3 regions of the Pseudomonas sp. H3_E07 genome follow, and region 2 is predicted to be linked to each of the others. Evidence: predicted binding sites of a transcription regulator. Region 2 holds the regulator's gene; each other region holds the start of a gene.
The links. Region 2 encodes FliA, which starts transcription of late flagellar genes. Its sites were predicted from a motif close to CTAAAGTTTNNNNNNNNNNNGCCGNTAA; they were not measured.

Region 1 (3,277 bases), 1.9 Mb from region 2:
ATGTTGTCGGTGCTGGCGTTGAGGGTCTCGATCTGAGTGCAGGACAGGCTGATCTTCTGCGACAGTTCCGACATTGCAAGGATGGTTTGCTCCACCACCTTGCGCCCATCGTCGGCTTGTTCACTGGCGCCGCTGGCGTGCTGTGAAGCATCGGCGGCGTTACGTGCGATTTCCTGGGTAGCAGCGCCCAGTTCGTTGATCGCTGCTGCCACGCTGTTGGTACGCGCGCTTTGCTCATCGGAACCGATGATAGAGGCATTGGACGAGGCCATTACACGCTGGGAGAGATCGTGCACCTGTCGGGTTGCCGAAGACACCTCCGAAATCGAGGCGTGGATACGTTCTACAAACTGATTGAACGCGCTACCGACTTCGCCGAACTCGTCCTTGCTGGTCACAACGAGGCGGCGGGTTAGGTCACCTTCGCCTTGGGCAATGTCCTGCATCGCCACGCCCATGGTGGTGAGGGGTCGCAGCAAGACCTGAATCAACAGGCTCAGGAGCACCGCAATCGCGACTACGGCGATCAACATGGCAATCAAGGCGGAAGTACGGAACTTGCCCAGCGGTGCGTAGGCTTTGTCTTTATCAATCGACAGACCGATATACCAATCTGCGCCGGGTAAGCCACTGATAGGGGTAAAGGACAGGATGCGGTCCTGACCGTTGAGGACGACATCCTGGCTGACCTTCTCGATACGCACCTGGGTGCCAGGGTAGATGTCCTTGAGGTTCTTCATCACCTGATCCTGTTCAGGACTGACGATGACTTGCCCGTCGCTACTGACCAGGAACGCATGGCCGATACCGCCGAAGTCCACCGAATTGATAATCTTCACCAGGGTCTGCAGGCTCAGGTCGCCACCGACTACACCGAGCAATTCACCATTCTTCTTCACCGGCATGGCGATGGTCACGATCTGCCCGCCTACTGCGGCCATGTAGGGCGGGGTAAGCATGGGTTTGTCCGCGGCTACTGCCTGCTTGTACCAGGGACGCTGACGAGGGTCATAACCATCGGGCATTTTTGCGTCCGGACGCTGAGTGAAAACGCCGTTGGTTTGGCCAACGTAGGTGAACTGGAAGTTCGAGGTGAATGCCGGTTGATCGACCAGACCTGGAAGGTCAGCACCACTGCCCTGGTGGGCTACGTTTTGCGTGAGGCTTTCGAGTACCAGTATTCGCCCACTGAGCCAGTTCTGCACACTGCTGGCGGTGAGCTCACCGGATTGCTGGATGGACGATTCCAGGTTCTGCTTGATGGTGCTGCGTTGCAGGTAGTCGTTATAGAGGGTGAACAACGCGAAGGCCAAAACCACGACGCCTGACGCGGCCAACAGAATTTTATGACTGAACTTAAGATTCATTTCATCGACTTCTTTTGCCAAAGGGGGGTGAGCGTGCCGAGTGGAACATTCCATGTAGCGGTATAGGCAGCTTCTCCGGCCGCTCTATTTCGGTGCACGCATGGCTCGTCAGGCTTTCGGCCAACGCTTGGCAAATCTTAGGAATTTGTGAGGTATTTCCTGTTTTTATGTGGGAAACAGACCAGCGGTACACCTAGGCGATGGGGGTTACGAAACGTGGTGATTTAAGGCCCTAAACGACAAAACCCCTGTCTGCGTTAGCAGACAGGGGTTTCGGAATTCAATCTTGACGATGACCTACTCTCACATGGGGAAACCCCACACTACCATCGGCGATGCATCGTTTCACTGCTGAGTTCGGGATGGGATCAGGTGGTTCCAATGCTCTATGGTCGTCAAGAAATTCTGTGTATCGGACCGTTGCGCTAGCAACGTGCCGATGAAATTCATGGACTTCTACATAAACAAAACCCCTGTCTGCGTTAGCAAACAGGGGTTCTGGAATTTAATCTTGACGATGACCTACTCTCACATGGGGAAACCCCACACTACCATCGGCGATGCATCGTTTCACTGCTGAGTTCGGGATGGGATCAGGTGGTTCCAATGCTCTATGGTCGTCAAGAAATTCGGGTACTGAGTCGTGACCTGATGGCCTCGCTTCAGCAAATTGGGTATGTGACAGATCGGTGTTTTGTGAGATATCGAACTTTCGGTTCGTATCATCTTCACACACCGCAATCTGATGCTCGTTAGAGTAGTCAAATTGCTTGGGTGTTATATGGTCAAGCCTCACGGGCAATTAGTATTGGTTAGCTCAACGCCTCACAGCGCTTACACACCCAACCTATCAACGTCGTAGTCTTCGACGGCCCTTCAGGGAACTCAAGGTTCCAGTGAGATCTCATCTTGAGGCTAGTTTCCCGCTTAGATGCTTTCAGCGGTTATCTATTCCGAACATAGCTACCCGGCAATGCCACTGGCGTGACAACCGGAACACCAGAGGTTCGTCCACTCCGGTCCTCTCGTACTAGGAGCAGCCCCTCTCAAATCTCAAACGTCCACGGCAGATAGGGACCGAACTGTCTCACGACGTTCTAAACCCAGCTCGCGTACCACTTTAAATGGCGAACAGCCATACCCTTGGGACCGGCTTCAGCCCCAGGATGTGATGAGCCGACATCGAGGTGCCAAACACCGCCGTCGATATGAACTCTTGGGCGGTATCAGCCTGTTATCCCCGGAGTACCTTTTATCCGTTGAGCGATGGCCCTTCCATACAGAACCACCGGATCACTAAGACCTACTTTCGTACCTGCTCGACGTGTCTGTCTCGCAGTCAAGCGCGCTTTTGCCTTTATACTCTACGACCGATTTCCGACCGGTCTGAGCGCACCTTCGTACTCCTCCGTTACTCTTTAGGAGGAGACCGCCCCAGTCAAACTACCCACCATACACTGTCCTCGATCCGGATAACGGACCTGAGTTAGAACCTCAAAGTTGCCAGGGTGGTATTTCAAGGATGGCTCCACGCGAACTGGCGTCCACGCTTCAAAGCCTCCCACCTATCCTACACAAGCAAATTCAAAGTCCAGTGCAAAGCTATAGTAAAGGTTCACGGGGTCTTTCCGTCTAGCCGCGGATACACTGCATCTTCACAGCGATTTCAATTTCACTGAGTCTCGGGTGGAGACAGCGCCGCCATCGTTACGCCATTCGTGCAGGTCGGAACTTACCCGACAAGGAATTTCGCTACCTTAGGACCGTTATAGTTACGGCCGCCGTTTACCGGGGCTTCGATCAAGAGCTTCGCGTTAGCTAACCCCATCAATTAACCTTCCGGCACCGGGCAGGCGTCACACCCTATACGTCCACTTTCGTGTTTGCAGAGTGCTGTGTTTTTAATAAAC
Region 2 (3,277 bases):
AAGCCTGGCCGGACGTGGCATCAAATCGAAAAACTACCTGGTGCTTGCAACCACCAGCCAGAAACAGGTTCTTACCGCTGCGTATCACAGCTACAAACGCTGCGGCCTGGCCGGTTGCATCCTCACCAAGCTCGACGAAACCGCGAGCCTGGGCGAGGTGTTGAGCCTGGCCATCAGTCATGAATTGCCGGTCGCTTACCTGACCGACGGGCCGCGGATCCCGGATGATCTGCATCTGCCGCGCCGTCATCAGTTGGTCAGCCGTGCAGTCAGCGTGCAAATGCAAGAAGAGCCTAGCGAGGAAGCGATGGCTGATATGTTCGCCGACCTTTATCACAACCCGGCAAAACGGGTCGGTTGAGGGCAGGATGAACACCGTGAAATGTATCTACATCGATGGTCTGCAAGCGATTCACGCGGCCAAGCCATGTAGCCTGCGTCTAAGCAAGACAAGGTAAAGAAATAAAATGGGCAGCATGCATCCCGTACAGGTGATCGCGGTGACCGGCGGCAAAGGTGGCGTCGGGAAAACTAACGTGTCAGTGAATTTGTCCCTGGCCCTGGCAGAGCTTGGCCGTCGCGTCATGCTGTTGGATGCTGACCTGGGCCTGGCGAACGTCGACGTTCTGCTGGGGCTGACGCCCAAACATACCCTTGCCGATGTGATCGAGGGCCGCTGCGAGCTGCGCGATGTGCTGCTGCAGGGCCCCGGTGGCATCCGCATCGTGCCGGCTGCCTCGGGCACCCAGAGCATGGTGCACCTGAGCCCGGCGCAGCATGCCGGCCTCATCCAGGCGTTCAGTGATATCGGCGATAACCTCGACGTGCTGGTGATTGACACCGCCGCCGGGATCGGCGAGTCCGTGGTCAGCTTCGTGCGCGCCGCGCAGGAAGTGTTGCTGGTGGTCTGCGACGAACCCACCTCGATCACCGACGCCTACGCCCTGATCAAACTGCTTAACCGTGACTACGGCATGAACCGCTTCCGCGTCTTGGCCAACATGGCCCAGAGCCCGCAGGAAGGGCGCAACCTGTTCGCCAAGTTGACCAAGGTCACGGATCGTTTCCTCGATGTCGCCTTACAATACGTCGGCGCAGTGCCCTACGACGAGTGTGTGCGCAAGGCTGTGCAAAAGCAGCGTGCAGTCTACGAAGCGTTCCCTCGTTCCAAGTGCGCATTGGCGTTCAAGGCTATTGCCCAGAAGGTCGATACCTGGCCGTTGCCCGCCAACCCACGGGGGCATCTGGAGTTTTTCGTCGAGCGATTGGTGCATCAGACGAGCGCAGGACCCGTGCTATGACAGCGACTGGCTACAACGCTTACAAGAGGTCTGCCCGTGACAGTCAGGGCGAGTTGATCGAGCGCTACGCGCCCTTGGTCAAGCGCATTGCCTACCACCTGCTGGCACGCCTGCCGGCCAGCGTCCAGGTCGAAGACCTGATCCAGGCGGGCATGATCGGCCTGCTCGAAGTGTCGACCAAATATGACGCGAGCAAGGGCGCGAGTTTCGAGACGTATGCGGGGATCCGTATCCGTGGTGCGATGCTTGATGAGGTGCGTAAAGGTGACTGGGCGCCGCGTTCGGTGCATCGCAATACGCGCATGGTCAGTGACGCAATTCGCGCAATTGAAGCAAAAACCGGTCGCGACGCTAAAGATCACGAAGTTGCGGCCGAACTCCAATTGAGTCTCGACGATTACTACGGGATTTTGAACGATACCTTGGGCAGCCGCCTGTTCAGTTTCGACGACCTGTTGCAGGACGGCGAACACGAAGGGCTGCACGAGGACGGCGCGAGCGCTCATATGGAGCCATCGCGTGACCTGGAAGATGAGCGTTTCCAGGGGGCGTTGGCGGACGCGATTGCCAATTTGCCGGAGCGTGAGCGACTGGTGTTGGCGTTGTACTACGACGAAGAGCTGAACCTCAAGGAAATCGGTGAGGTCCTGGGGGTCAGCGAGTCGCGGGTCAGCCAGTTGCACAGCCAGTGCGCAGCCCGCTTGCGGGGGCGTTTGGGAGAGTGGCGAGCGCGCTGACAGGCAGTGTGGGGACACTGCAGACGAGACCGTGAGGGCGACCAGCCTTCGCGGGTTCGACCCGTGGTGCCCTCGGCAGTCCTTTTTGTGTAATGCCTGTTGATTGAAATGGCGCGTCCAGGTGCTGGGCGCGTTTAAGACTGCTTGGAGGTCGAATTGGACAAGAACATGAAAATCCTCATCGTTGATGACTTCTCAACGATGCGGCGGATCATAAAAAACCTGTTGCGTGACCTTGGGTTCACTAACACGGTCGAGGCGGATGACGGCATTACGGCCATTCCGATCCTCAACAGCGGGAGCATCGACTTTCTGGTAACGGACTGGAACATGCCGGGCATGACCGGTATCGACTTGCTGCGCCACGTACGTGCTGACGAAAAGCTGCGCGGCCTGCCTGTGCTGATGGTGACCGCCGAAGCCAAGCGTGAGCAGATCATCGAAGCCGCCCAAGCTGGGGTAAACGGTTACGTGGTCAAGCCATTCACTGCATTGGCCTTGAAAGAGAAGATTGAAAAAATCTTCGACCGCATCGGTCATTGATGCTGCCACGGGGGAGCTATGGAGCATAAAGAATCATCGCAGGCCGACTTCGAGTCGACCCTGAAAAAGCATGCTCACCAGTTGGTCGAAAGCCTTGAAAAAGGTCAGTTCGGCGACGCGGTGCAGTTGATCCATGAGCTCAACCAGACCCGTGATCGCGGCCTGTACCAGGAAGTGGGCAAGCTCACACGCGAGCTGCACAGTGCGATCGTCAATTTCCAGATTGACCCACACATGCCCCAGGCTGAGGAAATCTCGCAGATCACTGATGCCACCGAACGCCTGTCCTATGTGGTCAGGCTGACTGAGGCAGCGGCCAACCGCACCATGGACCTGGTGGAAAACGCCACGCCTCTGGTCAACGGTATGGCCAACGAAGCCCAGGCCCTGAGCAACGACTGGGGCCGTTTCATGCGCCGCGAAGTCGGCGCTGAAGAGTTTCGTGAGTTGGCGCGTCGGGTCGAAGGGTTCTTGTCACGCAGCGAGCAGGAAAACCGCACGGTTTCCAGCAACCTCAACGACATTCTGCTCGCCCAGGATTACCAGGACCTCACCGGTCAGGTGATCAAGCGTGTGACCCAGTTGGTCACCGAAGTGGAAAGCAACTTGCTCAAATTGGTGCTTATGGCAGGCCAGGTTGACCGTTTTGCCGGCATTGAACATGACCGCGAAGCGATCCTCTCGGAAAAAGATCCA
Region 3 (3,277 bases), 2.3 Mb from region 2:
TGGTAAGGTCCACCAGTATCAAGTGTTCGGCATCGAGGCGACCAAGCAGGTCGCTGGGTTCGATCACCAGCGGCAAGCCAGAGAAGTCAGGCATGTGAGGTCTCCTGTGCACAAATGTTGGCGATAAAAGAGGGCGATTGTAGCGCAAGCATCAGGCGCTGCGGTTGGTAAAGCAGTGCAGGGCTTTCTCGATGCATTGGGCGGTTTTACCGAAGGCCTGCACGGTGGTTTCCGAGAACGGCCCACCGCCCTGGTCGGCCACCATCAGCATCACCACCTTGCCATTGCAACTCAGGGACCGCAGTAACAGGTGTTCGCCGGTGAACAGGCGGCGCAGGACCGGCGGCAGCAAGGCCGAGAACTGGGCGTGGTTTTCAGGGTTGAGGCGCACTTGGGCGGACTTTTCCAGCAAGCGCTGCAGCAACGTACTATTGACCACATCCAGGCTCAAATTGGCTGCATCCTTCGGCAGGCCATCGGCCTGGTGCACACGCAACGTACTCAAGGCGCGGTCAGCCATCAGCAGCATGACCCGCTGCATACCACTGGCCACCAAGGCCTCCTTGGCGCACGTGGTCAAGTGCATGGCGTTGGCAAAGCGGCTCGGCTCCACCAGCAGTTCAGTACAGCGTTTGCGCCACACGGCCAGGGCCTCGGCGGTGGGCGGCGGCGCGGGGAGCAGGCCGCGATGAATCTTCTGTACATGCCACGGCCAGATCAGCGACAGCGCCGGGTGCCAGAGGTCAGGCATCAAGGTGGTGCGGGCGCTGGTGACAGCCTGTTGGTGGACCAGTTGCTGCACCTCGCCCAAGGGCTGTTGCAGGTACAGCGCAGTGAGCAACTGCCAGCGTTCGGTGTGCGGGCAGGTCCAGGACTCCTGGGCCGACATTGCCAGGCCGTTGGCCAGCAGCACGGTGTTGGCCGGCTGGTTCAGCCAGCGGCGCAGGTTGGGTTCGGCATCGAGCAATTGCTGGTGGCGCAGCGGGTCGTCTTCACGGGCGATGTGCAGGGCCTTGACCAGCAGGCGCTGCTCGCTCATCAGCAACGTGTAGCCCTGGGATACCCAGATCGGCAGGTGCCAGGCTTCGGTCAGGCCGACGCACAGGTCCAGCAGGCGCACGCCGAACAGTTCTCGCTCGACCTCGCGGGCTGACTGGCCTTTGTGGATCACCCGCAGTTCCCATTCTTCCAGGAGTTTGGGATAGGCGACCGCCATTGGCCACAGCGGCGACAGAAACAACAGGCTGCCCCAGTGAATGTCCTGCCACAGCCGCGCCAGGCGACTGCCGAACAAGCCGTTGGCTTGCTGCGACGCGTGCTGGCTGATCAGCAGAAGTTGGCGCAATGCCACGGGGATCTCATTGGCCGGCACCGAAGGCAGACGTGCCAGCAGTTCTTCGGCGCGCTTGAGGCCCAGGCGGTTGAGCGCCACTTCAAGGTTTTCTGCCGGTTCCGCCAGGCTGCCATGGGTGTGGCTGTTGGCCTCGCGCATCACGCTGAGGACGAGCGCCGGGCTGCTTTGCATCAGCTCGGCAATATCTCGCAATGAACTGCGGCTGTCGCGGATGCCTTTGCACACGCGGTCGTGACTGGCCTGGGGGACAGGCAGCCGTACATCGTCCAGGCACTTGATCCAAGCGGCGAGAGAGTTGGGTTTTGCAGTTGGGACTGTCGTTTCATTAGCCATGATAGGGGCGCGATCATCACTTGCGGTCTACACGCCCGGAGCGGGCCGAACTGGCTTTTCGCCTTAACGGGCTATAGTCTGGCGCAGTTTTGCCGATAAGTAGAACAAGAGTTTTCTGCTACACCCAATATGTCCATGAACCCGACGGCGCAAGTACTCATCTCCTATGGCTAAAATTATCGGCATCATCGTCGTCTTCGCGAGCGTGCTCGGCGGGTACGTCCTGTCCCACGGTAAAATTGCGGCACTGATCCAGCCTTTCGAGGTGATGATTATTGGCGGTGCCGCACTGGGTGCCTTCCTGCAGGCGAACCCCGGCTACATGACCATGCACGTGATCAAGAAGTCGCTGGGCATGTTCGGTTCGCGCTTCACCCACACCTTCTACCTGGAGGTGTTGGGCCTGGTCTACGAGATCCTCAACAAGAGCCGCCGCGAAGGCATGATGGCCATCGAGGCCGACATCGAAGACGCCGCGGCCAGCCCGATTTTCGCCAAGTACCCGGCCGTGCTCAAAGATGAGCGCATGACCGCCTACATCTGTGACTACCTGCGCATCATGTCCTCCGGCAACATGGCCCCCCATGAGCTGGAAGGCCTGTTCGACATGGAATTGTTCAGCCTTAAAGAAGAGCTTGAGCACCCCTCCCACGCCGTGACCGGCATCGCTGACGGTATGCCGGGTTTCGGTATCGTCGCGGCGGTACTCGGCATCGTGGTGACCATGGCGTCCCTGGGTGAGGGCGACCAGGCTGCCATCGGTATGCACGTGGGTGCGGCATTGGTCGGTACCTTCTTCGGTATTCTCGCGGCCTACGGCTTCTTCGGTCCGCTCGCCACCTCCCTGGCCCATGACGCCAAGGAAGAAATCAACCTGTACGAGTCGATCAAGGCCAGCCTGGTCGCCTCCGCTTCCGGGATGCCGCCATCGCTGGCGGTGGAGTTCGGTCGCAAGGTGCTGTACCCCAAGCACCGCCCAAGCTTCGCCGAGCTGGAACAAGCGGTTCGCGGTCGCTAAGCCATGGAAAACAACCAGCCGATAATCATCAAGCGCGTCAAGCGCTTCGCTGCGGGGCACCATGGCGGCGCTTGGAAGATCGCCTTCGCCGACTTTGCGACGGCGATGATGGCGTTCTTCCTGGTGCTGTGGCTGATGTCCACTGCCACGCCGGAACAGAAGATCGCCATTGCCGGCTACTTCAAAGACCCGATTGGTTTCTCGGAAAGCGGCACGCCCTTCGTGATCGACCTGGGCGGCTCACCGCAGTTGGCGCCTGAGCGCACCATCAACCCGGAAATCAAGACCGAATCGCCTCAGGAGAAAATCCCGATCGAGCGCGATACCGTCGAGGCCATGGCTGAACAGGTCGAGCAGGAGCGTCTTGAGCTGTTGCTGCAAGAGCTGCAGAACAAGGTCGAGGAAAACCCGCAGTTGCTGAAGTTCAAGGATCAGATTTCGTTCGAGATCACCCCGGACGGTTTGCGCATCCAGATCACCGATGCGGCCAACCGACCGATGTTCGACTCGGGCAGTGCGCGCTTGAAGCCGTACTTCGAAGACATCCTGCTGGCCATGGCCGACACCATCAA

Region 1: a site for FliA is predicted at 1,481-1,508, ahead of AB4O08_RS11905 (methyl-accepting chemotaxis protein). Genes of this name have one in related genera too.
Region 3: a site for FliA is predicted at 1,759-1,786, ahead of motA (flagellar motor stator protein MotA). Genes of this name have one in related genera too.

Annotation. Positions count from the first base shown of each region.
Region 1 covers NZ_CP162795.1:2,641,037-2,644,313, forward strand. The annotation lists gene AB4O08_RS11905 (methyl-accepting chemotaxis protein) at 1-1,367, opposite strand, end outside; rRNA gene rrf (5S ribosomal RNA) at 1,652-1,767, opposite strand; rRNA gene rrf (5S ribosomal RNA) at 1,877-1,992, opposite strand; rRNA gene AB4O08_RS11920 (23S ribosomal RNA) at 2,149-3,277, opposite strand, start outside.
Region 2 covers NZ_CP162795.1:4,539,720-4,542,996, forward strand. The annotation lists gene flhF (flagellar biosynthesis protein FlhF) at 1-361, shown strand, start outside; gene fleN (flagellar synthesis regulator FleN) at 468-1,301, shown strand; gene fliA (RNA polymerase sigma factor FliA) at 1,298-2,038, shown strand; gene AB4O08_RS20880 (chemotaxis response regulator CheY) at 2,207-2,581, shown strand; gene AB4O08_RS20885 (protein phosphatase CheZ) at 2,600-3,277, shown strand, end outside.
Region 3 covers NZ_CP162795.1:2,210,248-2,213,524, reverse strand. The annotation lists gene AB4O08_RS10125 (rhodanese-like domain-containing protein) at 1-94, opposite strand, end outside; gene AB4O08_RS10120 (HDOD domain-containing protein) at 152-1,687, opposite strand; gene motA (flagellar motor stator protein MotA) at 1,854-2,705, shown strand; gene motB (flagellar motor protein MotB) at 2,709-3,277, shown strand, end outside.